Regions from separate parts of the Lysinibacillus sp. FSL K6-0057 genome, predicted to be linked through region 3. Evidence: riboswitches for the same ligand, from Rfam matches in the RefSeq annotation. Region 3 holds a riboswitch; each other region holds the start of a gene.
The links. A riboswitch is a leader RNA that binds a small molecule or an ion and turns the genes downstream of it on or off. The one in region 3 is predicted to bind cobalamin.

Region 1 (10,506 bases), 210 kb from region 3:
CTGTCAAGGGCTCCTTACATGTGCGGGATGAATTTTCATTTGGTGAAGTGACGGAAAAAGTGACAGAAATTCGCCTTTATAATGGCAGTCGCTTTGAGACCGTTCAACAGGTTGAAGCAGGAGAGATTTTCGCGGTGAAAGGGCTGAGTCAGGCAAACATTGGAGATCGAATCGGTACAACGACGCTAACACAGCCCTATGAGCTTGTCCCAACGCTACAGGCAAAGGTTCAATATGCGGGCGATCAGCATATCAAGGAAGTGCTACAGATTTTCCGTTTAATTGAAGCCGAAGAGCCTTCTTTACGTGTCGTTTGGCAGGAAAAGTTCCAGGAAATCCATGTCCATATTATGGGTGTCATTCAATTGGAGGTCCTGACAGAGGTATTAATGAGACGTTTTTCATTAGCCGTCTCCTTTGGCGAGCCGCAAATTTTATATATGGAGACCATTGCGACGAAGGTGACAGGCTATGGCCATTTCGAGCCACTCAAGCATTATGCGGAAGTTCATTTATTAATGGAGCCAAATCCACGTGGAACCGGCAATACCTTCAGCAATGCCTGTCATGCAGATCATTTATCCGTAGGCAATCAGCGCCTTGTTGAAAAGCACCTGTTTGAGCGCGATCATCATGGCTTACTTACAGGCTTCCCTGTAACAGATGTTCATTTTACGCTTCTAACAGGTCGCGGGCATAATGAACATACATCGGGCGGCGATTTCCGAGAAGCTAGTTTCCGTGCGCTGCGCCAGGGACTAGAGCAAGCCCAAAATGTTCTACTTGAACCCTATTATCGTTTTAAAATGAAGGCTTCAAACGACTTTATCGGCCGCATGATGACTGACGTTCAGCAAGCAGCAGGCACATTCGATGACCCGATATTATCCGAAACAGATGTGGTGCTAACAGGTCGCGCGCCCGTTGCCACTTTAATGAGCTACAGCACAACCTTTGCTGCCTATACAAATGGAAAAGGCGCACTCACACTCCAATTTGATGGCTATGATATGTGCCATAATACAGAGGAAGTGATTGCACAGATTGGCTACGATAAAAATGCCGACCCTGAATATAGTTCCTCTAGTATTTTTTGTGCAAAGGGCAAAGGATATACGGTTCCGTGGCATGAAGCTCAGGCAGCCATGCATTGTTTATAGGGCAGGAGTCGGCCTGCTCGCTCGGAGGCGTTTTGCTTGCTTCCGCGGGTATTCTTCGCTCAAGCGCGAGTATTTCTTGCTTGAACGTGAATATATTTCGATCCTGCATTTAAATGAAAGCAAGCCCTCCATAAAACGGAGGGCTTGTTTTTATAGTGCACCGACAGCTTTCTTTGTTGGTTTGTCCATCAAATAAGCGGGTTCTACTATCACGTAGTCATGCTTGTTCGTAAAATCAATCAGTACCTTGCCTGGGTGACTTTTTAAAATTTGCAGATGATCAATTAATTGCAGTAAGAGCTCGTGCCCATTGCCGCGTGGATGCCAGTTGAAGTGATAATCATTTAACGCTTGCACCGCTTCAATAAACTGGGCATATTCCTGCTGCACGAATGCGATGAGTTTGTCATGGTGAGGTGCCAAATCGTGTAAATATGTTTCATAAAAGCGCATGACAATCGAGCATAATAAGTCATTGACACGAGCGGCACTTAAAACAGGCTTTGGCTCCAATGTTAGACGATCAAGGTTAGGCTTTGCGCGTGTTGAATCAATGCGCGTAATTAAGTGATACGCTTCCCCATTGACTTCATAGACAATCGGATTGGTCGGCATATACATCATAAAATGATTGGTCTTTGTTTTCAGCTCATCTGTTAATGCTGCCTTTGCCAATAGATGACCGTCCACATCCCCTTTTTGTATCCAAATAATTTCTTTATTATATAAGATTTGCTCAAAGAAGCGATCGTTGCGTATCAGCTTCGTTGCTAATAATTGATCGATCAGCGATTCGACCACCATTCTTGTTTTCGCTTTCTTGGCAACTTCTGTGCGTGGTTGCTTACAAATGTTCATATCTTCATAAGGCGTTTCCAGCGTTGTCGTTACATGAATATTCGTCATACGTGCATCCCCTTTGCGTACATATTTTCAAAACAAAAAGGACTCCCTACGTTTTGAGGAAATCCTTCGCTTTATCTTCTTTCATCACACAATGCCAAACAAACCCTAAGTATGTGTGAACGAGTCCGATTGTGAACCCTTTCATTTACTATGGGCGTTTGACGTACTGTGACGAACAGAGCATTCTGTTTTGTCAACATGCCACCTCCTATTCCTCGTAGGTTACTGGTGTGTACTCATAACAGGCAGGTCTCCTGACTCATGGTCATCGCTTCCTTTCTCCTTCCCGTCCAAAGACAGTGGTTGCTGAAAAGTCGCTCACATTTACAGTTGCGGGACAGTGTCGGATTTGCACCGACTTCCCTTTTAAGCAAATTGCACGCAATTTACACCTATTACTACACGCTATTCAGTTGGTAAGGAAACGAGAATACCTCGTTTTCCTATTAAAGTATTAAAATTAATTGTAAAGGAGTGCCATTTAGAAGTCAATTCTTGCTCGTTTAAAACACAATTTCATTCACCGAAATGGTCCTACACCTTTTGGAAACCAACAATCCTACTTTGTGGGATAGATGAATTATGTTCAATGACAAATACCTTGGAAAAATGGTCGTAATAGGTTTTATCATGAGCTTTTGGAGATAAAATAATTAACTTTCGATTTAACTCTTTTGCATATAAATGAAATACTTTGTCCTTGCGTTCATCATCTAGTGCGCTATCAAACTCATCAAGTACGATATAGCTTGGGGCTATCGAGAGGTTTTGCAATAAAGCTAAGGCAAAGAGGAGCGAGCTTAACGATTCCTCCCCTCCTGAAACACCTTTACCTACTTTGCCATTTCGCGCTTTTAAGCTGACATCCTCCATAGTACCCTGATGACCGATTTTACGAGCTTTCACATAAAGCAAGTATTTAATACGCCCTGCCTTCTCTTCTATTCTTTCTTTTTCGATATGTCCCTCAAAATGAAAGATATCCATATACTTTTGGAACAACATATTAATCTTTGTTAAATACATATTAATGGTCGTTTCTAGTTTATCTTCTAAATCTGCTGCAAAACCCGCATTTTGCTCAAGAAGTATTTCAGCACTTGCTAATTCTGCATTTTTACGCTCAAAATCTTCTTTCATTTTTTCAAAATTTACTTCAGCATGAATATTGACCTTTTCTAGGCGTGCCGCTTCGAATGCTGCAGCTTTTTCTGCATTACCATGAATTAACCTTGCCTCAGACCATTTAATGGAGATGGATTCATCAACAACACATGCTTCGACAGGTAAAATATGCTCTAATTCCTGTAGTTTTATTACTAGACTTGCTTGGCTAGCCTCTAATTGTTCGATTTTTTCTTGCGCTCTCACCATACGTAGCCGACAGTTTGTTAGATTACTATTTATTAATTCAAGCTCTGATTCATGATTTTGTTTTAGTAATTTTAGTTGACGTTTATCATTGGACAGCTCCTCCAATTGCTCTGTCCATTGCTGATGCTCTCTTTTGGAATCATAAATGGTTTTGCGTAATTCTTTTAACATTTGTTCCATTTGCTGTAACTGGATTTGTTGCTCTGCCACTGCCCCTAGCTCCTCATAAATGCGGCACTCCTTCTCTAGCAATTGCAGCTCTTGAAAATGTTCTGCCTGATGTTTTCTAGCTGTTTCCCGCTGTGCCTCCATTTCCACTTGCTCATCATAAATTGCTAACAATTGCTCTGTTAAAGCTTTCTGTTGACTTTCATAGGCATGCAGTTCGCTTTCCTTCAATAGCGTACTTTCAGCCTGTTGAATTTTGCGTAAGTCTCCATGCAATTGGTTAATTTGCTTGATATTATAATCATACTGCGCATTTAACTGTACTTGACGCTCTTGCAAGTTGTTTAAGTTACTCGCCTGGTCTTGTAAGGTTTGTTGAATAGCTGCATCACTTAGAATAAATTGCAGTTGTTCCTGTGCGCCTCTAGCACCACGTTCATCTATAAGCGTACCTGCCTCAATTCGAGGCGTCGAAGTGAAAAATTGCTCGATCCACCACAATGCTTTATTGGCATAGTTTTGTAGTTGCTCAGATAGTCCGCTACGCATTTGTAATCCTAAATGAGGGATATTGTCAATCATACGATTCGGTATGAGCTGCTTTAATGAAACATAATACAAATCATTCAGTGGCTTATAGCTCACCGCATTATAAAAAATAGCGTATTTAATCGCTTCAATACTTGACTCTAACTTTAAAGGCGCACTTGGTGTCAACGAAATTAAATCACGTAATGTATATGCCTCTATACCTTGTCTATGCAAGTCTTCTAGTCCTTGTTGTTGACGAGCAGATCTTACTTTATTTTGTTGTAGCTGCTGGATGATTTTCTGCTTCTCTTGGATGGCGGAAGATAATAACTGTTTTTCCTTTAAAAATTGATGTTGCTGGAGATTTGCAGCATCTAGTTGACTTAAAATAAAACGGCTACTTTGATATAAATGGACGATCTTACGTGCTTCCACTAGATCCTTTTTCAGGTTTTCGAAATGTATCGTCACTCGTGCGCTTTCACTATTCAAAAGTCGTTCGTTATCTCTTAATTGTTGTTCTTTTGTTTTTAGTTGCTTATCTTGCTCTTCAACTTGTTTTAGTAGAATCGCTGTTGCTTTTTGTTTTTCCCAGGTTGTTTGTTCATCGAAACGTAGTCGCTTTGCTTTATCGGAAATTGATTCTAGCTGTGCAGAAAGCTCACTATATCGCCCTAGTAGTGTTTTTTCCTGCTGTACTTCCTCATTTAATAAGGTCTTTGTCTCAATAATTTGTGCTTCAACCTGTTCGCACTCATTCACTACTTGAATTAAATGTTGACCTGTACGCTCCTTTTCGTGCAACAGTAATTTTTGCTTTGTCCCTATTTGTGCTTCTTCTTCCTGCAATTGCTGAAGAATAGCTTGTGTATCAGAGCATTCATTTGAATATTTTTGCAGTAGAACATTTGTATATGTATAATACAGACGACCGTTTTCCAGAATACGTTTTTTATTATTTAAAAAGGCGTTGAGATCATTTTCTGCAATGGTTAGATTATGTTCAGCTGTTTTTACAATGGACGATAAATGGATGATTTCTTGTTTAGCTTCTCTAATTCCTTCTAATGCCGCTTCCCATTCTTTTTGCATATCAGCAATATGAAACATATTACTAAATTGACGAAATCTTTCCTCAGGGTTCATGGCGGCAAATTGGTTCACTTCTTGCTGATACCAAATTAAATGATACAAATCTGGATCAATTTTATATTTAATTTGTAAATCTTCTTTGTAAGCTCCGAAATTCCTTCCTGCTATATTGCCAGAAGTATAAGATGTTATGTTCGTTAACGTATCTTCTGAATCTCCTGTTGTTATACGATACTCTTTTTGCAAGGCACCATTTTTCACAGCTTGTTGTACAATTAATTCAAATGCAATAAATGGCGGCGCATCAATGCGGGTCATGCCTTCATTTTTAAACACTAACGATAATTTCGCATACCATGCTTCATTTGCTTGTAAATTACTCGAGCGTAGCCCTTCAATATCTACTTTTGCAGAATATAATATCGCCCCTATGCAAAACGTTAATGTTGACTTTCCGACACCGTTTGGACCTGTTATTAATACGTGTTCATCAGCTTCACCTAGTATCACCCTTGTTGGAGGATAGTCACGTACGCCCTGTATTTTCAACACGTAAGGAATCATTCTTTGTCCTCCACATGTAAATTATAACGGTTAAAAAATTTCATCACTTCTTCTTTATTCAACTTTGTTTCTTGCGCAAATTCGACTGTACGACGTAAAAAAGATTCGGAGAATAAATGAACACCTATTGTTGTTAATTGATATGCCTCTTCTGAAGATGCTTCATAATCTTCAACAGCTCCCACCTTTTTTAATTGGTCGATATTACTTTTCATTCTTCTATTAGCATTTAAAGACTCATGGCCAAAATCAACTAAAATTTGATGTACTAATGTAAATTCATGGCCTAATACTTCTTGCTGGTAAAACATATAGAGTAAAATCGCCAATGCTTCACTACTCAATGTAGATTTTGCATTTTTCGCTGTGATTCGCATCATAACAACAACACGATCACGCCTTTCATCATAAATAATTTTGAAATAGCGATTTAAAGCTCCATTTACGCGATCTATAAAGGATTGCAAAGCATTGTCGTCATTTTTTATACCTAATAATTTTTCTAACTCCTTCCGACGCAATCCATAATTCGCTCCCTTAATAGAGGCAGATGATGAAAACAGTAATTGCATAAAAGCCAATTCTTCCTCTGTCGTTAAATAGCCTTTTAGATGATCAATCATCGCTAAAGAGCTTATATATGGTATATCGTTTGTCGTCATCATTAATCCACTCCCATTCTTTTTCAAAGTTTGCCGTCTCCGCTTTAGGTGACCTGTCTATTTTTTTACTGCTCGTTAAAGCAGAAACAGCGAGCATTGATAAAACGGCATCATGCCATTTGTTCGAGCTAGCTTGCACGATTAATTCCTCTATTTCACTCTCTCCATGGTCATCTAAGTAATTTTCTATTTTCGTTGTGTCGATTTGGGCCTTTGTCATTTGCCAAGCAGCTTGATCAAACATTTCTTCAATGGAATCTCCCACCATTTCCACTTCTCTATATTCTGGCTCCTCCCGGTCAATGATATCGCCCTCACGTTTTGGCTCATAGGTGGCTAAATAATGGATAGCATCATTAATATCTTGATGTCCTATAGGTGCAGCAAACTTTACCGGCATCCACATGCCATCAAATGTTTCTTCTTCATATTGATTTTGTTCCATAAAGCTAAAGATATCATGTGCTGTCGGAATATTACTATGCAAGGGTGGGTTATACATCGCCAAGATGAAATTTCGTACTTTTTCAGGGGAAATAGCCTCTTCCATCGGTGTTAATTGCATCGTAACGAAACGCACATATTTAGTTAATACGCTTAAACTTAATGTTGTGCCCTTTGTAATGGCTGCCGTTCCACGGTGCATCAAGTCACTCATTACAAGACTTTCCTCTATCGTTTGGAATTGTGCTAAACGCTCCGTCAATTTTTCCTCTAGCCCCAACATTAACTGATTGATTTTTTCTAGTTGTGGCAAGGCATTGCGATCAGCCAAAAATTCAAGCTGTCTATTTTCTAATTGCTCAACGGCTTGCTCTACATTATAAATCATCGACGCAATTTTATTTCCACCTGAAATGCCTTTATCATCATAGGCTGCACTAATTTCTGCATCACGTCTTGCCTGAAATAGTGAACGGCCAATATCATCTTGTAAATAATAAGCAAGTGCATCATTTCCCATACGAATTAAGCCATCCATCATACGCTTGCCTCTGTCCATTAATTTAATTTGCCGCGTCTGCTTTACAACCCAATTATTGCGTTCTAAAATATGGAGCACACGTTGAATGTACTGAAGCGTCGGTGGCTCAGAGTCATTCCCATATGTATGGCGGTAGCGATAATAAAGCGTATCTTCATGATCGATCGGATCTCCAATACCTAAAGATGCCGTATTTAATAATTGAATAATATTTAAAAAGCGGATAATTTCCATTGGTGAATCATACATTTTTTCCGTGCTCAAGTCTTTTAAGACAGCTGACAGAGAAGCTAAATCTCGCATTGATTTCATAAATTCAGCTGAAAAATAATCACTGTGAAAAATCGAAATGGGTGCATTTACATCCACATTTTCCATTCGTTCACTCCTCCCAATTGTTGCTCTTGCTCATGACGATTTTCATGCTGAAGCCACTGCTCGTAAGTTTCAATATCCGTAAAAATTTGCGAATCTCGTCCAATAATTTTAAAGGGACAAGGAAGAAGCTGAATAGCTTTTTTAGCAATCGTTAGTCCTGCCTCATCATAATCCGTCCAAATCAGTACTTGTTGTATGGAACTTTTAAGCAACTGTTTGATAAATTGCTTATGAGCGGATCGAATTTGCCCATCCAAACAAAGCACAAATGAATGGCTTTCTCGTAGAAATTCACTTTCCGTTGCCATACGTGTTAAAATAGCCCTATTTTCCACAAGCCATAGTGTCGTGTTGGAAGTTGTAAATGTCGTTTGTAACACTGTATTATCTGTTGTTGCATGAACTGCACCAAGATGATAGGAGGCTAGCTCTGATTGTGCATGTCCAGTAAAATAGATTGGCACGATTTTCCCTGAGCTTACAAGGCCATAAGACGGGGCATCAATGCCTAATTGTGCGAGATGGGCTAAAAATTCCTCTCGCTCCTGATCAAACATTTTCGAACCACCAATTCGATCTTCATATGTCGCACCTATTTCTTTAAAGTCAAATAAGTCTTTTTGCTGAGCAAGCTGGTACATAGCAATACAAAACTGCATAAACTTTAATTGCTTTACACGACTCCAATAACGAGGCATTGCTTCCGCTGACAGTGCATGTAGAAACAGTGGCGACATTTGTAGGTCATCCGCTTGCTTTCGTAACTGTTCTAGTTGTAGCTCATATTGCTGTTGTTCTTTACTTTTACGATATTTAAGCGCAAACAGATAGGTGGGACCCATCCGATAGACATCATCTTTGATACTTATACCATCTACATGATAACGAATCTCTCGTATTATCCACCCTTCCTGGAGCCAGTCCTGAATCGTTTCAAATGGTTCATTTAGTAGGCGATTTACTTTTGGTGAAAATTTATATTTCACAAGCTCCTGAGGAATAGTTGTCTTCCAAATGGGCTGCTTTGCTACTTTGATTTGGGCAACCTTTTTGTAAATACGTGCGGACCTTCTTACAATCGTTACTGTTTGAATAGGCCCTTGGTATTCAACCTTCTCAATTTTTTCACCTGCCCTCAAAACAACTTCGTTTAAAAATTCAATTGAGGTCTTTTCTTCATATTCCACTATAGATTCCCCTTTATCTCTTCAAGAGACTATTTATTGCTTTATTATACTATGTTGGACAGGGTATTACTTATCGAATTAACGAAGGGCTAGTCCTCTACAACAAAAAAAGCCTCACATAAATGTGGGCTTTCATAACCTATTGAATCCTCACGTCCCCAAAACATACTGCGCTAAGACGCTTTGCACTTTATAAATATTCGTCGCCTTATTGAAGTTTTTTTGAATCGGTAACGGACTGCCAGACACCCATATTTTGAGCTCTGCATCTAAATCAAATGTACCGGCTGTTTCTACTGAAAAATGAACGATATTTTTATAGGGAATGGAATGATATTCCGTTTTCTTGCCAGTCACCCCTTGCTTATCGATGAGGATTAATCGTTTATTGGTAAAAATAAACGTGTCTCTAATAATTTTATAGGCATTCTTGATTGTCTCGTTTGGAATTAATAAATCATGGACCTCCTCCTGTAGTTTTTCTAAATTCACCTCGCTTGCATTGCCGATTAATCCATCAAATAAGCCCATTATCTGTCCCCCTTTCGCTGTCGTTTATTTAATGTATTACAAAAAAGTAAGAGCTACGACAGAAAATGGTGGTATTATTTAGCATATAGAGGGGGTGAGCGGTTGCGAACAATGATGATTGCTTTATTGTCTCTAATAGCCGTTGTTTTACTAGGATGTAATGAAAAACCAGATGATGCATTAGCTAAGGTCAGCATTTCTATTGGTGCTAAATTTAACAAGGTGAACACTGATTTTTTTAAAGAATATACGGATGAAGAATCACTTACACTATTCCAACAAGTCATAACAACAGCGGTCAAAAACGAGGGTATTGTCAATATGGCTACACCTGAATATGATGTACAAATAGTGGATACGGCAGGAAACAAATATGGCTATCACCTTTGGTTAGGTGATAAAGGTCAAAACAGTGGATTGATGCATGTCAAGGATACCCATTCAATTTACACAATCTCAGAGGATTTCACTGAGAAATTAGCTGCGCTGGTTCGACAATAAAAAACACTTTCCAAGTATTCTAGGAAAGTGTTTTTACGATCAATTAGTGCCATTGTGTGGCTTTTCGTAGTATTGATGAAGGTGCAGGGCTAAACAATCTTGAAAATATCTATTTCTTGTTTAGACACGGAATTGATTTGTTAACTTTTGTAAGTTATCGGCTTGAACACTTAAATCCTGTGTGACATGATTAACAGCTTGCATAGAGGCTGTTTGCTCATCCATTGAATGTAACACAGCTTCTGTATAATTCGATAGCTTGCCCATGCCAGCTGCGATGGTTGTCACAGTGGATGCCACTTCATTGGCGCTGCTTGAAAGCTGTTCAGCTGTCGTCGAAATATCCTCAAGCTGACTCGTCATCTGACTAACATGCTGTGAAATCGTGCCAAATGATTTTGTTGCCTCGTCAATGACATAGACCCCCTGTTGGACATTTTTCAAATCATCTTCCACTGATGAGGCTA
Region 2 (10,506 bases), 2.0 Mb from region 3:
GATATTGCTTACCACGAAGACAAAATTGTCCGTGGCTTCGATAAATTAATCAATATTTGGGGTGCTGACCATCACGGTTATATTCCACGTATGAAAGCAGCGATTCAAGCACTTGGCTATGATCGCGATACGTTAGAAGTGGAAGTTATTCAAATGGTTCAGCTTTATAAAAACGGTGAAAAATTCAAAATGTCTAAACGTACAGGGAACGCAGTAACAATGCGTGAGCTTGTAGAAGAGGTAGGTCTAGATGCTGTTCGTTACTTCTTTGTCAAAACAGCGGGCGATTCTCATATGGACTTTGATCTTGACCTTGCTGTCTCACAATCGAATGAAAACCCTGTGTACTATGCACAATATGCGCATGCACGTATTTCGTCTATTTTACGTTCAGCAAATGAACAAGGCTTTGCTGCTACAACAGAACATCTCAATCTGTTAACAGCAGAAAAAGAAATTGATTTATTGAAAAAGATTGGCGATTTCCCGAGAGTGGTAGCGGAAGCAGCGAAACACCGTACACCACACCGTATCGCAAACTATATTCTAGATACAGCAGCTGCATTCCATAGTTTCTATAATGCAGAAAAAGTATTAGATGCTTCAAACAAAGAGTTAACAGAGGCTCGTTTAGCGTTAATTACGGCTGTCCGCACAACAATTGCGAATGCACTACGTTTAATTGGTGTATCTGCACCGGAAAAAATGTAATACCTTTTTAAGCTCCTAACATGAAATGTGTTAGGGGTTTTTTTAATGGATAGAAAGCTGAAAGTGAACGATAAAGTTCTACAAGTGGCGGATATAACCGTAAAAGTGACGGATAGAAAGACGAGAGAAACGGATAAACCGTGGGATATTAGCTGTTTCAAACTTTATTTTTCTGTTAATTTCGAAAATTTTGTTGAAGTTTACGTTAACGTCAATGGTATACTGTTGCCAATTAGGAAAGGGGGAGATGGTTTTGAAGACGATTCAGGAGGTAGCAAAGGAGTTTAATGTATCTACACGGACAATTCGTTATTATGAGGAACTTGGGCTTCTTTGTCCTCATCGCTCATCTACCAATCAACGAACCTTTTCCAAAAAAGAATTGGCGAAGCTCAAGCTTATTTTCAGAGGCAAGCGTTATGGATTTTCTCTGGAAGAAATCAAAGAGATGGTTTTACTATTTGATTTTGATCGCTCGGGAATCCAGCAATTAGAACGAACGGTTGAATACGGAGAACAAAAAATTCAAGAGATTGAGAGTAAAATAGCTGAGCTGACGCAGATGAAACATGAATTACAACAAATGCATGGCATGTTTAGTGAAAAATTAGCGACTTTAAAGGGAGAGATGCACGATGAATAGTTCCAATTTATTAGCACGTAATGCCCGTAAGTATCCGAAAAATGAAGCCGTTATTTGTCATGGCAGAAGAGTTACCTATCAAGATTTAGATGAGCAGGTGACACGTTTCAGTCATGCTTTGCTAGAGCAGGGAGTAAGGCAGGGTGATAAGGTAATCATCTTCATGCCAAACGTTTTAGAGTTTGTTGTCAGTTACTTTGCTATTCAGCGTATCGGAGCGATTGTTGTACCAGTCAATGCGAAATTTACATTGCAGGAAGTAGAGTACGTGGCGCAGCATGCAGAAGCGAAGGCAATTGTCGTTCATGAGGCTATTTTTGCCGCAGTTGAACAGCTAGCTGTGATCCCGGTAAAAATTAAAACAGGTCAAGAAAAAGTGGGTTGGCTCCAATATGAAACAATGCTTCAAAATGCTAGCACACAACTGATTGATTGCCAGCTGCATGAAGATGACCCTTCCACGATTTTGTATACATCTGGTACAACAGGCAAACCAAAGGGTGTGTTATTTAGCTATCGTAATATTTTAACAGTGGCACAAATGATTGCTGTTGAAATGGAGGTAAAGCCTGAGAGCCGTATTTTGCTCATGATGCCATTAACACACTCGGCGCCATTGCATTTATTTTTAATGGCAGGCGTATTGGTAGGCTCAACAAATGTGTTAACACCAACTTTTACACCTGATTTATTCATTGATGCCATTGAACAGGAGAAAACCACACATTTCTTTGGTGCACCTGTTGCTTATTTATTAACGGCACAGATGCCAAGATTACAATCGGCTGATTTGTCTTCAATGAAATGGTGGGTGTATGGTGGGGCACCATTATCCCAAAATGAAGTTCATTTCATTCAGCAGGCATTCCGAACAAATAATTTAACTTGTGTATATGGATTAACAGAGGCGGGACCAAGTGGTTCATTATTATTTGGCAAAGAGCATGAAACAAAGGCTGGAAGTATAGGGCAGCGGGCGCCGCTTGGTACAGAGTTGCGTATTGTGAATGACAACGGAGAAGATGTAAATGTTGGCGAAGTAGGGGAAATTGTTTTGTTAGGTGAGGGCAATATGCTTGGCTACTATAAGGATGAAGTGGCAACGAATGCGACCTTCATTGACGGTTGGTTAAAAACAGGAGATTTAGCTCGTAAGGATGAAGATGGTTTTATTTGGATTGTTGATCGTAAAAAGGATGTCATTATTTCGGGTGGTGTCAACATTTATCCGAAAGAAATTGAAGATTGCTTATTAGGCTTTGAAGGGATATTCGAAGTTGCTGTGATTGGTGTACCTCATCCACAATGGGGGGAAACTGTAAAGGCAGTATATTCCGCTAAACAAGACATTGATGAGGAAGCGCTGAAAGCTTATTTAGAGGAACATCTGGCAAAGTTTAAAATACCACGTATTTTCGAAAAAGTGGAAGCGCTACCACGCAATGCATCAGGTAAAATATTAAAACAATCTTTGAAGGGGCAAGAGGTGAGATAGTATGAAAGTATTACAACAAGAAGAAATGCGTACTACGAACTTTTTTACAGAGGATGAAACGCTTCAAAAAATATTAGAAATGATGTTAGATAAAGAGTTTTTGTCCTATGCCCATCGAGAGTTAACAGATTTTGGAGAGCTATGTGCAGGTGACATTGATGTGAGGGCAAAGTATACAGATCGGCAGGGGGAGCCTCGCCTTCAAAGGTATGATGCCTATGGTGAAGAGATATCAGAGGTTTGGGTCAATGATGGCTATAAGAAAACGATTGAAGAGACATATAATACGGGTATTGTCGGCTATGTGCACAAGGATATTCCACAGCTAGGTCACAAGGGGAATTATGTTTATAGCTTTGCGCAAGGTTACTTATTGTCTCATGCAGAGCCTGGTTTTTATTGTCCCGTGACATTGACGATGGCTACTGCCTACCTATTAGATCATTATGCGGATGAAGAGGTGAAGCAGCGTTTCTTACCTCATGTTTGTGCAACAGGTGACACAGAGTTATATGAAGGTGCGACATTTTTAACAGAACGTCAAGGAGGCTCAGACGTTGGCGCGAATGTTGTGGAGGCGAGAAAGGATGGCGCTGCGTATCGCCTATATGGTGAAAAATACTTCGCATCCAATGCGGGTATGTGTGGAGTAGCGATGGTGTTGGCACGACTAGAAGATGCGCCAGCAGGTTCCAAAGGCTTAACGTTGTTTGCAGTTCCTTGGCACAAAGAAGATGGAACAGCCAATCATCTTCGTATTCGCCGACTGAAAGATAAGTTAGGCGTTCGAGCAGTTCCTTCAGGTGAGGTAGAATTTGATGGTGCACTTGCCTATGTTGTAGGGGAGCAAAATAAAGGGATTTATTACATGCTAGAAGCACTAAATCTCTCAAGAATTTGTAATGCAGTAGCTTCAATTGGCATTATGCGTCGTGGCTTTTTAGAGGCAAAACATTACGTAACCAATCGTTATGCATTTGGTAAGCCTTTAACACAATACCCTATGGTTCAGGATACTTTAGGTAAATTTGCGGCTAAGTTGCATGTGGAAGTAGCGACAGTTTTTGATCTTATTCAATTATACGATAAAGTGACGAGTGGACAGGGAACACAGCAAGACCTTATTATGAATCGCTTATATATTGCCATTATGAAAAAGGAAACAGCAGAGCAAGCCGTTCATTATGCTAGTGAGGCAATTGAGTTACACGGAGGTAATGGCTATATCGAAGACTTTGTAACGCCCCGCTTATTAAGAGACGCACAAGTGTTGACGGTGTGGGAGGGGACGGCTAATATTTTGGCCTTAGAACTCATTCGGTTAGTAGATAAGTTTCATGCACATGAACTGTTTGTACAGGAGATGGAGGAACGCTTAGAAAAATTAGCTAACAGCTCGTTAGTACAAATCGTTAAAGAACAATTGGCGAATATGGCTATGAAACTACAAATCTTTAGCGCTTTAGACGCGGCAACAAAAACTTTTGAAGCAAAAGATATGGCGAAAAAAATGGCTCATCTTTATGAAAGCGTCGTAGCAGTAGAATGGGCGCATAAATTTGGTGGGAAATATGAAAAACTAGCGGACGTTTATTTAGAGCAGACGTGGTCATTAAGAGAAATGGGTGCTCAAATGAAAACAGTTCAATATTTTTCTGAAATTGTATAATAGCTTGGGAGTCGTCTTGAATGGAGGCGACTTCTTTCATTTTCATGTATAATGAAATCAACTGAATATTGTAAAGGTTCTTTACTTAAGTAAAGTGAAAAGGGAAATCGGTGTAATTCCGATGCGGTCCCGCCACTGTAAGTGTGAGTTTTTTCAAATGATGCCACTGAAGATTTCGGGAAGGCTTGAAAAATCGCAAGGAGCACAAGCCAGGAGACCTGCCTTTATAACAGACATGACAACCTACGAGGATAGGGTGGTGGATTTTGTATCAGTTTTTTGGTGCGATTTTGCCCCCCTCATCATTCAAAGATGAGGGGTTTTATTTTGATGCAGAATAAAGTGAAATGTCGCACGGATCAACGAAGGAGGATTCACATGAAGGAATTTTGGAAAATAGGATTATCAGCATTTTTAGCAGTAGGCTTGCTAGCTGCTTGTGGACAGGAAGCAAAAGATAACAAGCCAGCTACTGAGCAGCAAACACAGCAAGAAACAGCACAGGTGGATGAAGCAACATTCCCAATGACTATAACAGATGCCCTTGGCAAGGACATTACTCTTGAAGCACCTCCTGAGAAAATTGTTTCACTTATTCCAAGTAACACTGAAATCCTTTTTGGACTTGGTTTAAATGATGAAATAGTTGGTGTTACTGACAACGACGATTATCCACCAGAGGCAGCTGAGAAGGATAAGGTTGGCGGAATGGAATACGATATTGAAAAAATTATTGCCTTAAAACCAGATATCGTTTTTTCACACGAATCTAGCATGTCTCTTTCAGAAGAGGCTATTGCACAGCTTGAATCAGCAGGTTTGAAAGTGTTTGTAGTAAGAAATGCACAAGACTTTAATGAAACATATACGACAATTGAGCAACTTGGTCGTGCTACAGGGAAATTACCAGAGGCTGAAAAAATTGTTGCTAATATGAAGGCCAAAGTAGAAGAAGTTTTGACTAAAGTCAAGGATGTTGAACCAAAAAAAGTGTTAGTCGAAGCATCGGATGAGCCAGATATTTATACAGCTGGCAATGGCACATTTATGAACGCAATGCTTGAAATGATCAATGCAGAGAATGTAGCTGTAGATGGTGATAATTGGTATAAAATTGATGCAGAACAAATTATCGCAAAAAATCCAGATGTCATTGTGGTGACATATCATTATGTACCAGATATTTTAACGAAAATACCAAAACGTGCGGGCTTTGATACTATTAATGCCGTAAAAAATAATGCGATTGTACAGGTAGATGAAAGTACAACGAGTCGTCAAGGACCACGTTTAGCAGAAGGTCTAGAAGAATTAGCAAAAGCGATCTATCCTGAGGTATTTAAGTGAAAAAAATAGCACTAGCCTATGCACTAACATGCACGCTTCTTCTTATTAGCATCTGGTGTGGCGTAGCGATAGGCTCAGTTCATATTCCATTAGAAGTATTGTGGAATAAGGCGGCTGATGAAACAGCCGCCAATATCTTTTGGAAAATTCGCTTGCCTCGCGTGTTGTTAGCGGGACTAGTGGGGGCATCTCTAGCTATTGCTGGAGCCGCATTCCAAGGTTTATTAAAAAACCCATTAGCAGACCCATACACACTAGGGGTTTCATCAGGGGCTTCTGTTGGTGCTGTTATAACAATCTTTTTTAGTATTTCTATCCCTGTCGTCGGTTTGTATGCTCTACCAACCTTTAGTATGATCGGTGCTATCATCACGATGGTAGTTGTCATGAGCTTCGCTAGACTCGTAGACCGTTCATTGAAAATGGAAACATTGATATTAACAGGTGTTATTTTTAGTTCATTTTTAGGTTCCCTTATTTCATTAATGATTGCTTTATCTGGTGAAGAATTACGTCAGGTAATAGGCTGGTTACTTGGTTCTGTATCGATGCGTGGTTGGCCATATGTCCAAATGATCATTCCATTTGTTATTGTAGGTTCAATTATGCTATGGACGCAAAGACGAGAGCTAAATGTTTTGTTGTATGGTGAAGAGCGAGCAAAACATTTAGGTGTTAATGTGAAGCGTAGTAAATATTTGATATTAGCAGGTGGCTCCATGCTAACCGGAGCAGCTGTAGCGGTTTCTGGCACAATTGGCTTTGTAGGATTAGTGGTGCCGCATATGACAAGGATGATTTGGGGTTCAGATCATCGCCACTTATTACCATTATCTTTTTTCAATGGTGCAACATTACTCATTATTTGCGACTTAGTAGCACGAACAATCATTGTGCCAAGAGAGCTACCAATTGGTGTTATTACGGCATTTATTGGAGCACCTGTTTTCTCCTATATTTTTTATAAGCAGCGAAGAAGCAAGGGGGTACGGGCATGATTGTTGTTGAACATCTATCAGGTGGCTATGAAGATGTACCAATCGTCAAGGATATTAGTTTTACTGTTGAAAAAGGGAAAATTCTTGGCATTCTAGGGCCGAATGGTAGCGGGAAATCCACATTATTAAAAGTAATGAGTGGTATTTTACCAGCTACTGCTGGAACTATTTCGATTGATGGACAAAATATTCTTTCTTATAATGCTCGTTCTTTGGCGCAAAAGATGGCTGTATTACCACAGCTTCATGCAAATGCTTTCTCGAATAGTGTGAGAGAGGCAGTTTCACTAGGGCGCTACCCGCATCAAACAGGCTTTTTCTCAAGTTGGTCTGCACAAGATGAGCAGGCTGTTCAACATGCCATGCTACAAACAGGTGTAAAGCGATATGAGCATACGCCTATGGAATTTTTATCTGGCGGTGAACAACAAAGAGTGTTTGTAGCACAGGCCTTAGCTCAAACAGCAGAAATTCTATTACTGGATGAACCAACTAATCATTTAGACATTGCACACCAACGTCAAATTTTAGACATGGTTCGGAAGGAAGCGATGGAATGTGGTTTAACGGTTGTTATGGTACTACACGATATGAATCTAGCCTCGCTTTATTGCGATGAATTATTACTTATGGAGAGTGGGCAAGTGAGAGCACTTGGGGCACCACATGAAGTATTAATTGCCTCTCAAATTGAAGAAGTTTATCAAGCGCGGGTGACTACATATGCACACCCTGAAATACCAAAACCGCAAATTACAATGATGCCTGCAGCAACTGACTACCAACAGCGAGCTGTCATTAAAAAAGAGCATTTTATGATAACGGAACACTATGTTCAACTTACATCAGAGCTTCCTATAAAGACCGTATCCTCTGCCGTTCATAACCCGGGTATTGGTTGGCATAATTGCTTATTAAATCGCTCAGTTCCTGGTGATTATGTCATCAGTGATGTAAAAAGAGAAGTTAGTGATTTTATGCAAAGGGAGAATTTTTCTCCTACAAATACTGTTGTGATGCTAACAGCAGTACCAACAGCGCTAGTGGCAATTAATGAATTTTCAGCACCTTTTGGCAGTATAATCGTAGCTGTAACAGCTGGCGTAGGCAATGCAGTTGATGTCTCTCGTGTTCACGAAAGACAAGATGATCCATATATTGGTACTATTAATACATGGGTTATTATTAATGGTTGTTTATCCGAAGAGGCATTTTTTCAGGCATTGATGACAGCAACTGAGGCAAAAACCAAGGCGTTGCAATCAGAAAATATTCGTGATGAGCGGAGTGGGACTATTGCGACAGGTACTGCTACAGATAGTTTGTTAATTGCAGCGACTCAAAAAGGGGAAGAAATGCTGTATGGTGGCCCCATTACGGACGTTGGTAAAGTGATTGCAAAGGGTGTCTATGAAACAACAGTTCAGGCGATTAGGAATTATAAAAATGAATTTTAGGAGATGAGAGAATGAAGCTTTACACGAAAACAGGCGATACGGGGAAAACAAGTCTTATTGGAGGACGTGTTGATAAAGATAGTTTACGTGTTGAAACATATGGGGCAATTGATGAATTAAATTCCTTTATTGGGAAGGCTGTAAGTGAATTAGATCAAGCGCTTTTCAAGGATATTTTAACAGACCTAGAGACAATTCAGCATGAGCTGTTCGATGCTGGTGGAGACCTTGCCAATGTGATGAAAGAACGCCAATATAAGTTAACAGAGCAACCGATTGAAGTACTTGAAACTCGTATAGATGCTCTATCAGACGAAGCGCCACCATTACAACGTTTTATTTTACCAGGAGGTGCACCAGCAGCTGCAACTTTACACATTGCGCGCACAGTTGCACGTCGAGCAGAGCGTGAAATGGTGACGCTAATGAAAGAGGTTGAAGATGTGCCAAAGGTTGTGCAAAAATACTTAAATCGATTATCAGATTATTTATTTGCAGCTGCACGTGTTGTAAATGCACGATTAAAAGTAGCAGATGTTGAGTATATTCGTAGCGGGAATGTTTTTAAAAAATAAAAGTGTGATTTAGTAAATGTTTTTGTACACATAATAAAACGTCGGATACTAAAGCCTCCTTCCTTTATAGGGGATAGAGGTTTGTTTGCTTTCTTCAGCAAATGTTCAAACGTCTACTGAATATGTAACATTCGGTAAGGTATAATTGATAAGGAAAGTAAAAAAATGCTACCTTGGAAAAATTCAGGGTGGCTTTTTTTCTTGTAAAATGTAAGAATATAAAATTATCAGAAATATTTCCGTTTTATGTTGACTGAATGCTCACTCATTTATTAGAATAGGAATATAATGATAAAGTGAAGTACATTTCTGTATGAACTAGCAAATTCGCCACAAAGAGAGAAAATTACGACAAACTAAAGGGGGGACCAACCATGAGTCCATTATTAATTGCTAACATTGTCTTAACAGTCGTGGTTGTGCTTTATGCAGTAGGATTGTTCTTCTACCTGTTGAAAACACGCTATAAGTATGTGCAATTGGGGAAAAAGGTTGAGTTTGATGAAAGTGTTAAAGAACGACTTCGTTATATTATGGTCAATGTATTTGGTCAAAATAAGCTATTAAAGGATCCAAAGAGTGGTTTAATTCACGTTATGTTTTTCTATGGATTTTTGATGGTGCAGTTAGGGGCAATTGATTTAATCTGGAAAGGACTAGCACCAGAGTCACATCTGCCACTAGGCATTTTCTATGGTGTCTTTACATTCTTCCAAGAGCTTGTAGTTTTAATGATTTTAATTGCGGTAGTGTGGGCATTTTACCGCCGCTATGTTGAAAAACTAGTGCGTCTAAAACGAGGATGGAAAAATGGTCTTGTATTAATTTTCATTGGTGGGTTAATGGTATCTACATTAATCGCTAATGGTATGGGATTAATTTGGCATGGTGAGGGATTAACCTATACGGAGCCATTTGCTTCAAGTATTGCTGCTATTTTTGGCTTCCTACCTACATCAGTAGCTGCTGGCGTATTTTATGTAATGTGGTGGGCACACCTTTTAATTCTATTAACATTCCTTGTGTACGTACCGCAATCTAAACATTTCCATTTAATCGTCAGTCCACTTAATGTTTACATGAATCGTTTAGATCGTACGGGTACATTAACACCAATCGATTTCGAGGCCTTAGAAGAAGCAGGGGAAAATGCTGAAAGTGAAGAGGATATGCCTTCTATTGGAGTGGGACGCATACAGGACTTCACACAAAAGCAAATGCTCGATCTATATTCTTGTGTAGAATGTGGACGTTGTACAAACATGTGTCCAGCAACAGGAACAGGAAAAATGCTGTCGCCAATGGATTTAATCGTGAAATTGCGTGATCATTTAACATTTACGGGCGCAGTTGTAACAAAACAAAAACCGTGGGTGCCTTATCAATTCTTTGCCAATACAAAGGGTAATCAGCTTGCAATGGCAGCTGGTGCTGAAGGTGCTGTAATTGAAGATATCTACAGTCCATCTTTAATAGGCGAAGTCATTACAGAAGAAGAGATTTGGGCTTGTACAACTTGTCGTAACTGTGAAGATCAATGCCCAGTAATGAATGAGCATGTTGATAAAATTATTGACCTACGTCGTTATCTCACTATGACTGAAGGAAAAG
Region 3 (10,506 bases):
ATTACCTTCATCATACTCATAGTGCGACAACCAAGAAAAGGGTCTCTATTCAGTATAGACGACTTATTTTATATTGGTTGAAGAACTATGTAGTATTTAAGTCATAGCTAGCATCTTACCTAAGGGGAAAGATGTTTTTTTTATGAACGAATAGGAGTGAACAAGATGACATCACATTCAATTTTATTTTATGAAAATCAATTAAAGCAGCAAATAATGAACAACCTTTCTAGTGAGCACATGATTTCCCTACAAGTTTATATCAAAATATTAATACAAGAAAATCCTGATGATTACAAAAATATTAATTATGCCTATCTAAATATAAAACGTGAGTTAGTCGGGGCAATAGAATGCTGATAGATGAAAAAATTTTAGAAGATAGCATTGATATTGATCAAGATACTCTATTTAGAAATTTGGATCATTTTGAGCTAGAGAGATGCTTTGTATTAGAATATTTAGAGATACTGTTAAAATGGAATAAACAAACACACGCTATTTCTGAAGAAAAACTTCAAAAGCTTTGGATGAAACTGATAAGAAAATATAAATTTTCTCTTGATGAATGGGAAAGAAATGCTGGAAATACGAATATTCACTCGTATCTTGTGAAAGAACAAGGGCATGGTCTACAAAAATTAATTCGTTTTTACAGGGACCGTCATGGAGTGAAATGGTTAGAAAATGCCTTTGATTATGGCATGACATTGCTAATGAAAGGTGGGGAAATGCCAGCATTAGAAATGTTTTTCCTCACAAATTTAATATGTTACAAGTGGCAACTAGACTACTTAGAGGATAAAGAAGTGCAATATTACTTTTCTCATTCAGTAAATGGGAAAGTGAAAGAGGTCTATGATCGTTTTAGGGCTTACGATAGAGAACAGAATCTATTAACTGCAACTAAATTATATAAGCTTTTATCCAAATATAATCCTCAATTTCATACAAATTCTGCAGCAACGCCGGAATTTTATAAGGAATTGGCCCTGTTTATTGAAAAGCACTAATAGATGTTCCTAGTGTCAAACAGTCTATTTTTCTTCAGAATATAGACTGTTTCCATAGCTATTCAAGATTATTTTAGGCATTCTATAAATGAATAGATTTACTGTAGATAGATTTTAATAGAAAATCTCGTACATCGTTTAAAATATATATTTTGTTTAGGTATAAGTAATTAGTGATAATCTATTTCGAACTACATAATAAAAAATACTGAATAATCCAAAAATAAAGAAGTTTAGAATCTAGATTTACTTTTCATTTGAAGGATGGTAAACTTAAAACTATTGAACAACAACAATATATTGTGTTCGTTTTACTAAGGTACTACTATATGTAGTTTAAAAGGGAAGTTCGGTACAATTCCGACGCTGTCCCCGCAACTGTTAAGCTGACGATGATAGCATCCACTGTGCATGCGCATGGGAAGGAAATCAGAGAATGAAGCAAAGCCAGGAGACCTGCCTTTCTAAAACAAATTAATCATTTCTTCGGGGATTAAGAGATGGGAACGTCGGTATTTTTAGTATGTTAACGTTTCCATTTTAGCTATCTCTCTTAAAGAGATAGCCTTTTTATTTTATGAAAAGAGGGATTTCTATGAAACTTTATACGAAAACAATTTGTCCAAAATGCCTGTGGGTAAAATCTGAATTACAACGTGCAGGACTTGAAGCAGAAATTGTTAACATTGATCACGATGAACAAGCTAAGCAAACCATTATAGATGCAGGTTTTTTAAGTGTGCCTGTTTTAGAAATGAATGAAACCTTTATAGGAGATGTTCAGGAAATTGTTTCTCAAATTGAGTTGATTACCCTATGATCGTTTATGCAAGTCGTACAGGCAATGTCCGAAATGTTGTATCCAAATTAAAGGCAGAAGCTATCGAGCTCTCTGAAGAATTGCGACTGAATAAGCCGTATCTTTTAATTACCTACACAGATGGTTTAGGTGACATTCCAGCGAAGGTGCAACGCTTTTTAGAAAAAAACAGAGATTTTTGTAAAGGAGTAGTTGCCAGTGGCAATAGTAACTTTGGCCATCATGTATTTGGCGCTGCTGGTGAGAAAATTGCTACTACCTATCATGTACCCTTAGTAAGGAAATTAGATTTACGAGGCAATCAAACAGATTATGAAGCAATACAAACGTTTTATGAAACGAGGGTAATGAGATGAAAACCTATTTAAAGCTTAATAATGACGTACTGAATCGTTATAGTACAACTGGATTACTTGAGTTAGAAAAAGATCGTGAAGCTACGCGCCGCTACTTTTTAGAGTATGTCAACGTACGTTTGCGTTATTTTATAGATATTGAGGAAAAAATCCGCTATTTAGTTGATGAGGGCTACTATGAGAAAGCATTTATCGACATGTACGAAATGGAATTTATTAAGAAGTTGTATAAAAAAGCCTATGATTATAATTTCCGATTCCCATCCTTTATGAGCGCCAGCAAGTTTTATGATAGCTATGCTATGAAAAGTCGTGACGGCGAAGAGATTTTAGAAAAATATGAGGATCGTATTGTTATTATTGCTTTGTATTTGGCTCAAGGCAACACAGCTTTAGCAGAACGTTCTGTCGAAGCGATGATGGAAGCCTATCAACCTGCCACACCAACTGCATTGAATAGTGGCAAGAAAGCACGTGGTGAATTAGTAAGCTGCTTTAAATTATCAATGGATGACTCCATGAATAGTATTGCCGAAAACATTGGCTATTGTTTAGAGCTATCACGCCTTGGTGGTGGGGTTGGGGTCAACTTAACAGATTTACGCCCTTTAGGGGATCCAATTAAAGAGATACTGAATCGTGCAAGTGGTGTCATCCCAGTTGCGAAACTGTTAGAAAATTCTTTCAGTTATTCGAATCAGCTAGGGCAACGAAATGGCTCTGGTGTTGTTTATTTAAATATTTTCCATGCAGATATAGAAAATTTCATTTCATCTAAAAAACCGAATGCCGATGATAAAATTCGCCTCGCAACCCTTTCAACAGGAATTATTATACCTAGTATTTTCTTCGAACTGATGAAACGCGATAAAGATATTGTTTTGTTTAGCCCATATGATATATATAAAGAATATGGCAAACGTATGTCTGAGATCTCCATCTCAGAAATGTATTACGAGCTACTTGATAACCCTAAAATTCGTAAAATTAAACGTTTGAATGCACGTAAGCTTTACACAGAGGTGAAAAAAGCACAATTTGAATCGGGCTATCCGTTTGAAATCTTTGATGATAATGTCAATAAGGTACATCCTTTAAAAAACATTGGTCGCGTAAAAATGTCCAATCTCTGTACCGAAATTCTGCAAGTGCAAGAGACAAGTATTATTACGGACCAAGATCAACCAAATGACTATGGACTCGATGTATCGTGTAACTTAGGGTCTATTGATATCCATGCAGCAAGTAAAGTCAATGATTTCGGCGCATTAGTCGATACAGCCATGCACTTATTAACGAATGTGTCACAAATGACACATATCAAGAATGTACCGTCAGTTGCAAAAGCCAATCAATTAATGCATTCTGTAGGGCTTGGCTGTATGAACCTCCATGGGCATCTCGTGACGGAGGGCATCTTGTACGGCTCAAAAGATTCGATTGATTTCATGGATCACTTTATGGAAGCGATGAACTATTACTCACTGAAATCTTCGATGGAAATGGCGAAAGAAAAAGCTGCAACCTTCTACCGATTTGAGGACAGTGATTATGCATCAGGTAGCTATTTTGACCAATATATAACTAAGACTGAAGAAGAACTTTCACCTGTTGTGTTGAAAGCACTTGGCAATATTCCAATCATTACGAACAAGATGTGGGAAACGTTAAAGCAGGATGTAATGCAATACGGTCTATTCCATTCCTATCGTTTGGCTATTGCCCCAACTGGCAGTATCTCATATATTCGTAGCTGTACGGCTTCAATCGCACCATGTACAGAGCGCGTAGAGGTTCGTGATTATGCTGATAGTAGAACGATTTATCCAATGCCTCATCTAACAAATGACAACAGCCATTTATATGTGGAGGCATATGATGTAAATCCGTATGATTTAATTGATTTATACGCAGCTTCTCAAAAACACGTTGACCAAGGTATTTCCATGACACTTTATGTAACAGACAATTGGACAACCGAACAATTGGCTAAAGTATACATTTATGCATGGGTAAAGGGCATTAAGTCTGTTTACTATGTTCGTCAACGATTACAAAGCTTAGAGGAGTGTGTAGCATGTCAAATATAATCTATGAGGCCGTCAATTGGAATAAAGCAACAAGTGAGCTTGCCCAAATATTTTGGGATCAGCAATGGAAGCAAATTTGGTTTCCTGAAGGTGCGACTTGTTTCTAACCGAAATTCACAAGGTTAGAGTGAATTGATTTATCAATTCATAACTGTTATCACGAGAAGTAGAATGATTGGATAACGCCTTGAAATGCTTCCCTTAATACTCCGATTAGCATGATATTAAGCAAATAATTGATTGTTAAAAGCTCGGTGAAGTCGGCTGAATGATACCCTAATGTTGGTTAAATAATAGACAAGGAAAGACCTTTAGAGGTAAAGGTTGTATCAGATAGGTCGGAGGTCTATAAAATATCTATGGTTAGGATGTTCAAAAGAACTGACGAAGTTGGGAATGTACGAGTCTATAGGAACTGAATGTAGAAATGCATTTGCCGCCGAAGTTGCGGTGTAAGTGTGGATTAGTAAGATTCTTCCGTATGAAAATCCATATAGTGTTACAGGCACTATCAAGCTTACAGGCTTATACCAACAACCTAAGGATATATGTAAAGATAGTGATAACGGAACAAGGGAAGCTTGCAACGTTGAGAATTTGCTTTCTATGAAACGTTGAATAGGAAAACATTAAATTGTATAACTATTCTTAATGCAAGTGAAAGCGGAGGCACGAACCGTTTGAAATATGTTGTAATGACATATTAGGGATAGCCTCTAGTCAAAACAAGTATGAAGTAGATATTTTGTAAATTCATTTATACAGGATTCGAGTAAGACAAGAAGATACGAAACCACTCTAATATTTATATTAGAAGGGGGATTAGTAGACCTGACGACTAAAAAGAAGAAAAGACAGTTGCTTAGAAACAACGAATATTACAATATACAAGACGCTTTAGACTTACTATACGAACAATCTAAAGATGGAAGATATTTCAAAAACTTTTATGATTTAATCATAAGTGAACAAAATATCATGTTAGCTTACAGAAACATTAAAAACAACAAAGGCTCAAATACAGCAGGAACTGATGGTTTAGTTTTATCGGATATTCACAAAATGGATGAAAAATTATTCGTTCATGATATTCGAAAACGTTTTGAAAACTATCAACCTAAAAGTGTTAGACGTGTTGAAATTCCTAAGAATGGTGGAGGTTTAAGACCACTAGGTATTCCTTGTATGCACGATAGAATCATACAACAATGCATTAAACAAATTCTTGAACCGATTTGTGAAGCAAAATTTCATAAGCATAGTTATGGTTTTAGACCCAATAGAGGTACTGAACATGCTATAGCTCGGGCACAAGCGTTAATAAACAATGCATACATGAATTATGTGGTGGACATTGATATTAAAGGATTCTTTGATAATGTCAATCACAATAAGCTCATGAAACAACTATGGACTATAGGTATTCAAGATAAAAAAGTGCTTAGTATTATTAAAAAAATACTAAATTCAGAAGTTGAAGGACAAGGTAAAATGACTAAAGGGACACCTCAAGGTGGAATAATTAGTCCTCTATTATCAAATGTAGTTCTAAATGAATTAGATTGGTGGTTAAGTAGTCAATGGGAAACTTTCGAAGCAAAGTTTCCATATACTAAAATCGGCAATCAACAACAAGCACTAAAAAAAAAAACCAACCTTAAAGAATTCTTCTTCGTAAGATATGCAGATGATTTTAAAGTATTTTGCAGAGATTACGAAACAGCACAAAAAGTATTTATAGCTGTTAAAGAATGGTTAAAAATAAGACTCAAACTAGATATTAGTCCTGAGAAATCTAAAATAACTAATCTTAGAAAGAATTATACGGTGTTTTTAGGAATTAAAATGAAAGCTATCAAGAAGAAATCTAAATATGTTTGTTATAGTAGAATGTCAAATAAAGCAAAAGCTAATGTATATGAAAATTTAGTGCATCAAGTAAAAGTTATACAAAAAATACCTACGGGTAAAGAAGTTCAAAAATTGAATTCTATGATACTTGGAATTCACAATTACTATAGAGTGGCTTCTCATATCACTAAAGATATGAGAGAAATCGACTTCTTGCTTAGAAAGGTCATGTATAATAGATTGAAACATCATTTAACTAATGAAGATTGTAGAAGTAAATTTTATCTTCAAAGATATGGTCAATACAAACACAAACTAATAACAGTTGGAAAAGTAACAATTTTCCCTGTATATGGTTGCACGAATAAAATACCTTTAAGATTTAATCCAGATATATGTAATTACACTGAAAAAGGAAGAAACCTGATTCATCAGAAACTTTCTGAAACAAGTTTAATTGAATATCTGATAAAGGTAAAAATTAATACTATGAGTGTAGAACTATATGACAATTGTATATCGTTAATGGCAGCCCAAAAGGGTAAATGTTTTGTCGCTAACGAATCATTACAAATAAACAATATGGAACTACATCATAAGATTATGAAAAGTGTTGGTGGAGATGATTCATATCAAAATCTTGTTTGGGTAAGTAAGGATATTCATAAACTTATACACTCAACAAAAGAAGAAACAATTTCAAACTACATGAATAAAAGTAAGTTAGATAAAAAACAACTTGATAAATTAAATGAATTAAGAGTTTTAGTCGGAAATAACAAAATATAAATAAATTACTACATCAAAAAGTTTTGATGGAAAGCCGTATGATAGGAAACTATCACGTACGGTTTGGTGCGGGGGAAAAGCTGGAGATAACTTCAAAGGCTTACCTATCGCAATAAATTGCGGTCAGTAAAGATATTAAGCAATGGAAAAGCTTTGAGCATCAAGACACATATAAAAAAGTATTTGCAGGATTAACCTTACTAGATACTGTACAAACAAATATAGGGATGAATCGTGTTGCCGCTTATACAGACGATTTACAGGAGAAGGCTGTCCTAACTGTTTTTGATGCATTTGAGGCCATCCATGCCAAATCTTACTCTTATATTTTCACAACGCTTTGTACAAATGAAGAAATAGACGAGCTATTTGAGTGGGTCAAGAAAAATGAATTCCTACAGTATAAGGCAAATAAAATTGCAGATATTTATAATAGTATTGAAGAAGGCAATCCAGAGAGTTTATGGAAAGCAATGTTCTCATCCGTCATGCTCGAATCCTTCCTTTTCTATTCTGGCTTTTTCTATCCATTGTACTTAGGGGGACAAGGCTTCCTACGAAACAGTGCTGAAATCATTTCACTTATTTTGCGCGACGAATCTATCCATGGTGTAGCAGTTGGATTTTTTGCTCAAAATCTATTCAAGCAATTTTCAAAGGAAAAACAAGAAGAGCTACATTTATGGGGCTATGAGCTATTATTAGATTTATATCAAAATGAAATGAAATATACCGATGATATTTATGCGGAAACAGGATTATCGCCTGAAGTGAGAGCGTATGTACGTTATAATGCTAATAAAGCACTAATGAATGTCGGCTTTGAAGCCATGTTCCCAGAAGAGGAAGTCAATCCGATTGTGATGAATGGTATTCGTAATGAAGGCTCCACATATGATTTCTTTTCACAAAAGGGTGCTACCTATGCCAAGGCAAAAGTTGCGCCGATCACAGATGACACATTCAATTTTAATCGTTAAGGATGAAGCACAATGAATCTAGAAGTAAAAATCAAAAAAATTCACGATGATGCCATGCTACCAATACAAGCCAACCCTGGTGATGCGGGCATGGATCTCTATTCCATCGAAGCCATAGAGATTCCAGCAGGCGTAGCCAAACTCGTTAAAACAGGTATTCAGATTGAATTACCTAAGGGAACAGAAGCACAAATTCGACCTAGAAGTGGACTAGCATTAAAGCATAGTGTAACTGTACTCAATAGCCCAGGCACAATAGATGAAGGCTATCGAGGCGAAATCGGCGTTATTTTAATCAACCATGGTCAAGAACCATTTATCGTAGAAAAATCCATGCGTATTGCCCAAATGGTTATTCAATTTGTTCCATCCATTCAATTAGTGGAAGTAGATGAATTATCTCAAACGGTCCGTGGGGCATCTGGATTTGGAGCAAGTGGTACGAAATAGCTTGGCTATATACAAATAGAAATTTCATAAAGTTTACTTAAAAATCCTGCGAAGATGCAGGATTTTTTTGTTGTCATTTATAATAGCAGAAGGAAATGATAGGGTTCATATGGAAGAAATGCACCATACTTTTATAAAAAACAAAGGCAGTAAGGTCAAACAGCCGGCAAACTTCACATGGTCTGTCCACAGCACCGTGATTGGAGGTTATTATAAAATGGACCAATATGATTTCTTCAATCAAGAAGGCAGCAGCATAGCTCATTTTGATCTCTATTCATTGGTACAATCCTCAGACAAACCTTTGACTGGAAAGCCAGACGTTTTGATTTATGATGCAACGGTTGACCAATGGCATGTGTTTAACAAAACAGCTAGTGATGCCATTTTTTCGTTAATGGGAACTGCTGCGAGAAATGGCTTTGTGACAGTTATTAGTAATACCGTTCCATGATTTTGTAAATCCATTAAAAACGCTTTAATGAATGAATAGAAGAGCACATATATTAGTACGAATGATATGTGCTCTTCTTTATTTTGTTATTTAAGGAGAAGAGTTTATTCTATTAAGATAGTGAGGATAAAAAATGAATAGGAAGAATGAAAAATACTATTTAACAGAAGATGAGCTGGAGGTATTTGAAACCTCTTTTCAGTATGGGAATTTAAAGAATGCTAATTATGTTTTTGTTGGGATGGAGGAAGGATTAGGGCGTTTTGGTTATCAAGAAAACCTAGAGGGCAGACTAAATTTTTTAACGAAGCACAATCATTATGTACATTACATCGATGCTGAACAGGATTATAGAAACGGATGGTATGTAACAGATAATGAAGCTTCACCTGCGCTCCTGACAGCCATCAATAGTAGTTTAGAAAATAGAGGTATCCCTATAAGCTGGGAAGTTGATAGAAAAATTTACCCAACCATGAGAATGCAAATTCGTTTAGCTAAGCTACTGGAAACAAATATGGATTTCTCTACTCTGGATTTATTTCAAAGTAATACAGACTATTCTTCGTATCCCTTACATACTAAAGACGGAGCAACCGCAATGTTTGATTGGTACCCTCTACCAAAAAGAAGTAAAAATGATTTTCCCTATATAGTTTCTGGAAAGTTTGACGATTTGAAATCCTATTATAAATATTATGATACTCAAGACACAACTCGAATAAATATTATTAAAAATATGTATGATACGTTGCCATTAAATATTAGTTTCGTTTATGTAGGCATACAAAGGGGAAAATTTAAATTACAAAAGCATTTTGAAGATGTGTTAGGGTTCCAGTTTGCTCCTTATAATACAGGCTTAGTGCCTGCTAGTTTTTCTACACGAATGGACCCTAGCCAGAAGCCTAAGCCTTTTAGTATAGGTCAAAGAACACGAGATGATGGTCACAGACAATTAGCCGTCATGACACCTTTTTGGGGAATGGGTCAATTCGGATTCGACGATATAAATGTAATGGCAGCTTGGGTTTATGAGAAACAAAGCCAATTCAATCTTGCTTAAACAGTTGAATTTGTAAGTTATGGAGAAGAAAAGATTAATTCGTTCTGTCTATTGAGACCTAAGTGCAGGAAGAAAGATAGTAGTAAGTTTAAAAACAAGTTAACCTTTGTTAAGGGCTAACTTGTTTTGATTTTGAGAAGGGCTAATCATTCTTATTTAGAAAAGTACTAGGCATTACGACAAGAACTACTGTACCGCGAGCACAAAGCGTATCCTGAGCGTAAACTTCGGTTTCAACCTTCCATTTTTTCGGATGAATTTCTTCAACAGTCCCAATTGCTTTTAATGGAACATGTTGTGGTGTTGGCTTCAGGAAATCTACATTAAGGTTAGCCGTTACAAATCGAGGTGGCTCCGCTCCATCACCAATTTCATGTCCATTTTTACGATGCAAAGCAAGCGCCGCTGACCCTGTTCCATGGCAATCAATTAATGAAGCAATTAAACCACCATAAATAAATCCCGGAATCCCCATATATTTTGATTCAGGTGTATAGATGGTGATTGTCTTTTCTTCTAGCCAACCCGTGCGCAGATGATGACCATCATCATTCAGTCGGCCACACCCATAACACCAAGCGATGTCATCCGGATAAATATCTTGAATTGCTTTTTCTACGCTTAATTCTTCCATTTT

Region 1: it holds a riboswitch for cobalamin, as region 3 does, so the genes downstream of both, MHB40_RS11495 (hypothetical protein) here and MHB40_RS12490 (glutaredoxin) in region 3, are expected to answer to the same signal.
Region 2: it holds a riboswitch for cobalamin, as region 3 does, so the genes downstream of both, MHB40_RS02675 (ABC transporter substrate-binding protein) here and MHB40_RS12490 (glutaredoxin) in region 3, are expected to answer to the same signal.

What each region holds. Positions count from the first base shown of each region.
Region 1 is NZ_CP152047.1:2,343,901-2,354,406, reverse strand. It holds gene MHB40_RS11500 (translation factor GTPase family protein) at 1-1,160, shown strand, start outside; gene MHB40_RS11495 (hypothetical protein) at 1,311-2,066, opposite strand; cobalamin riboswitch at 2,293-2,477, opposite strand; gene MHB40_RS11490 (hypothetical protein) at 2,601-5,795, opposite strand; gene MHB40_RS11485 (hypothetical protein) at 5,792-6,460, opposite strand; gene MHB40_RS11480 (hypothetical protein) at 6,411-7,820, opposite strand; gene MHB40_RS11475 (DUF2399 domain-containing protein) at 7,802-9,007, opposite strand; gene MHB40_RS11470 (PH domain-containing protein) at 9,158-9,538, opposite strand; gene MHB40_RS11465 (hypothetical protein) at 9,650-10,039, shown strand; gene MHB40_RS11460 (methyl-accepting chemotaxis protein) at 10,160-10,506, opposite strand, start outside.
Region 2 is NZ_CP152047.1:557,540-568,045, forward strand. It holds gene argS (arginine--tRNA ligase) at 1-711, shown strand, start outside; gene MHB40_RS02655 (hypothetical protein) at 757-999, shown strand; gene MHB40_RS02660 (MerR family DNA-binding transcriptional regulator) at 965-1,354, shown strand; gene MHB40_RS02665 (long-chain-fatty-acid--CoA ligase) at 1,347-2,849, shown strand; gene MHB40_RS02670 (acyl-CoA dehydrogenase family protein) at 2,851-4,518, shown strand; cobalamin riboswitch at 4,576-4,759, shown strand; gene MHB40_RS02675 (ABC transporter substrate-binding protein) at 4,897-5,865, shown strand; gene MHB40_RS02680 (iron ABC transporter permease) at 5,862-6,863, shown strand; gene MHB40_RS02685 (adenosylcobinamide amidohydrolase) at 6,860-8,320, shown strand; gene MHB40_RS02690 (cob(I)yrinic acid a,c-diamide adenosyltransferase) at 8,332-8,895, shown strand; gene MHB40_RS02695 (heterodisulfide reductase-related iron-sulfur binding cluster) at 9,270-10,506, shown strand, end outside.
Region 3 is NZ_CP152047.1:2,552,391-2,562,896, forward strand. It holds gene MHB40_RS12480 (hypothetical protein) at 166-360, shown strand; gene MHB40_RS12485 (hypothetical protein) at 354-1,013, shown strand; cobalamin riboswitch at 1,314-1,492, shown strand; gene MHB40_RS12490 (glutaredoxin) at 1,609-1,833, shown strand; gene nrdI (class Ib ribonucleoside-diphosphate reductase assembly flavoprotein NrdI) at 1,830-2,189, shown strand; gene nrdE (class 1b ribonucleoside-diphosphate reductase subunit alpha) at 2,186-4,279, shown strand; gene ltrA (group II intron reverse transcriptase/maturase) at 5,138-6,919, shown strand; gene nrdF (class 1b ribonucleoside-diphosphate reductase subunit beta) at 7,036-7,899, shown strand; gene dut (dUTP diphosphatase) at 7,912-8,349, shown strand; gene MHB40_RS12520 (hypothetical protein) at 8,459-8,803, shown strand; gene MHB40_RS12525 (hypothetical protein) at 8,937-9,869, shown strand; gene MHB40_RS12530 (PaaI family thioesterase) at 10,012-10,503, opposite strand.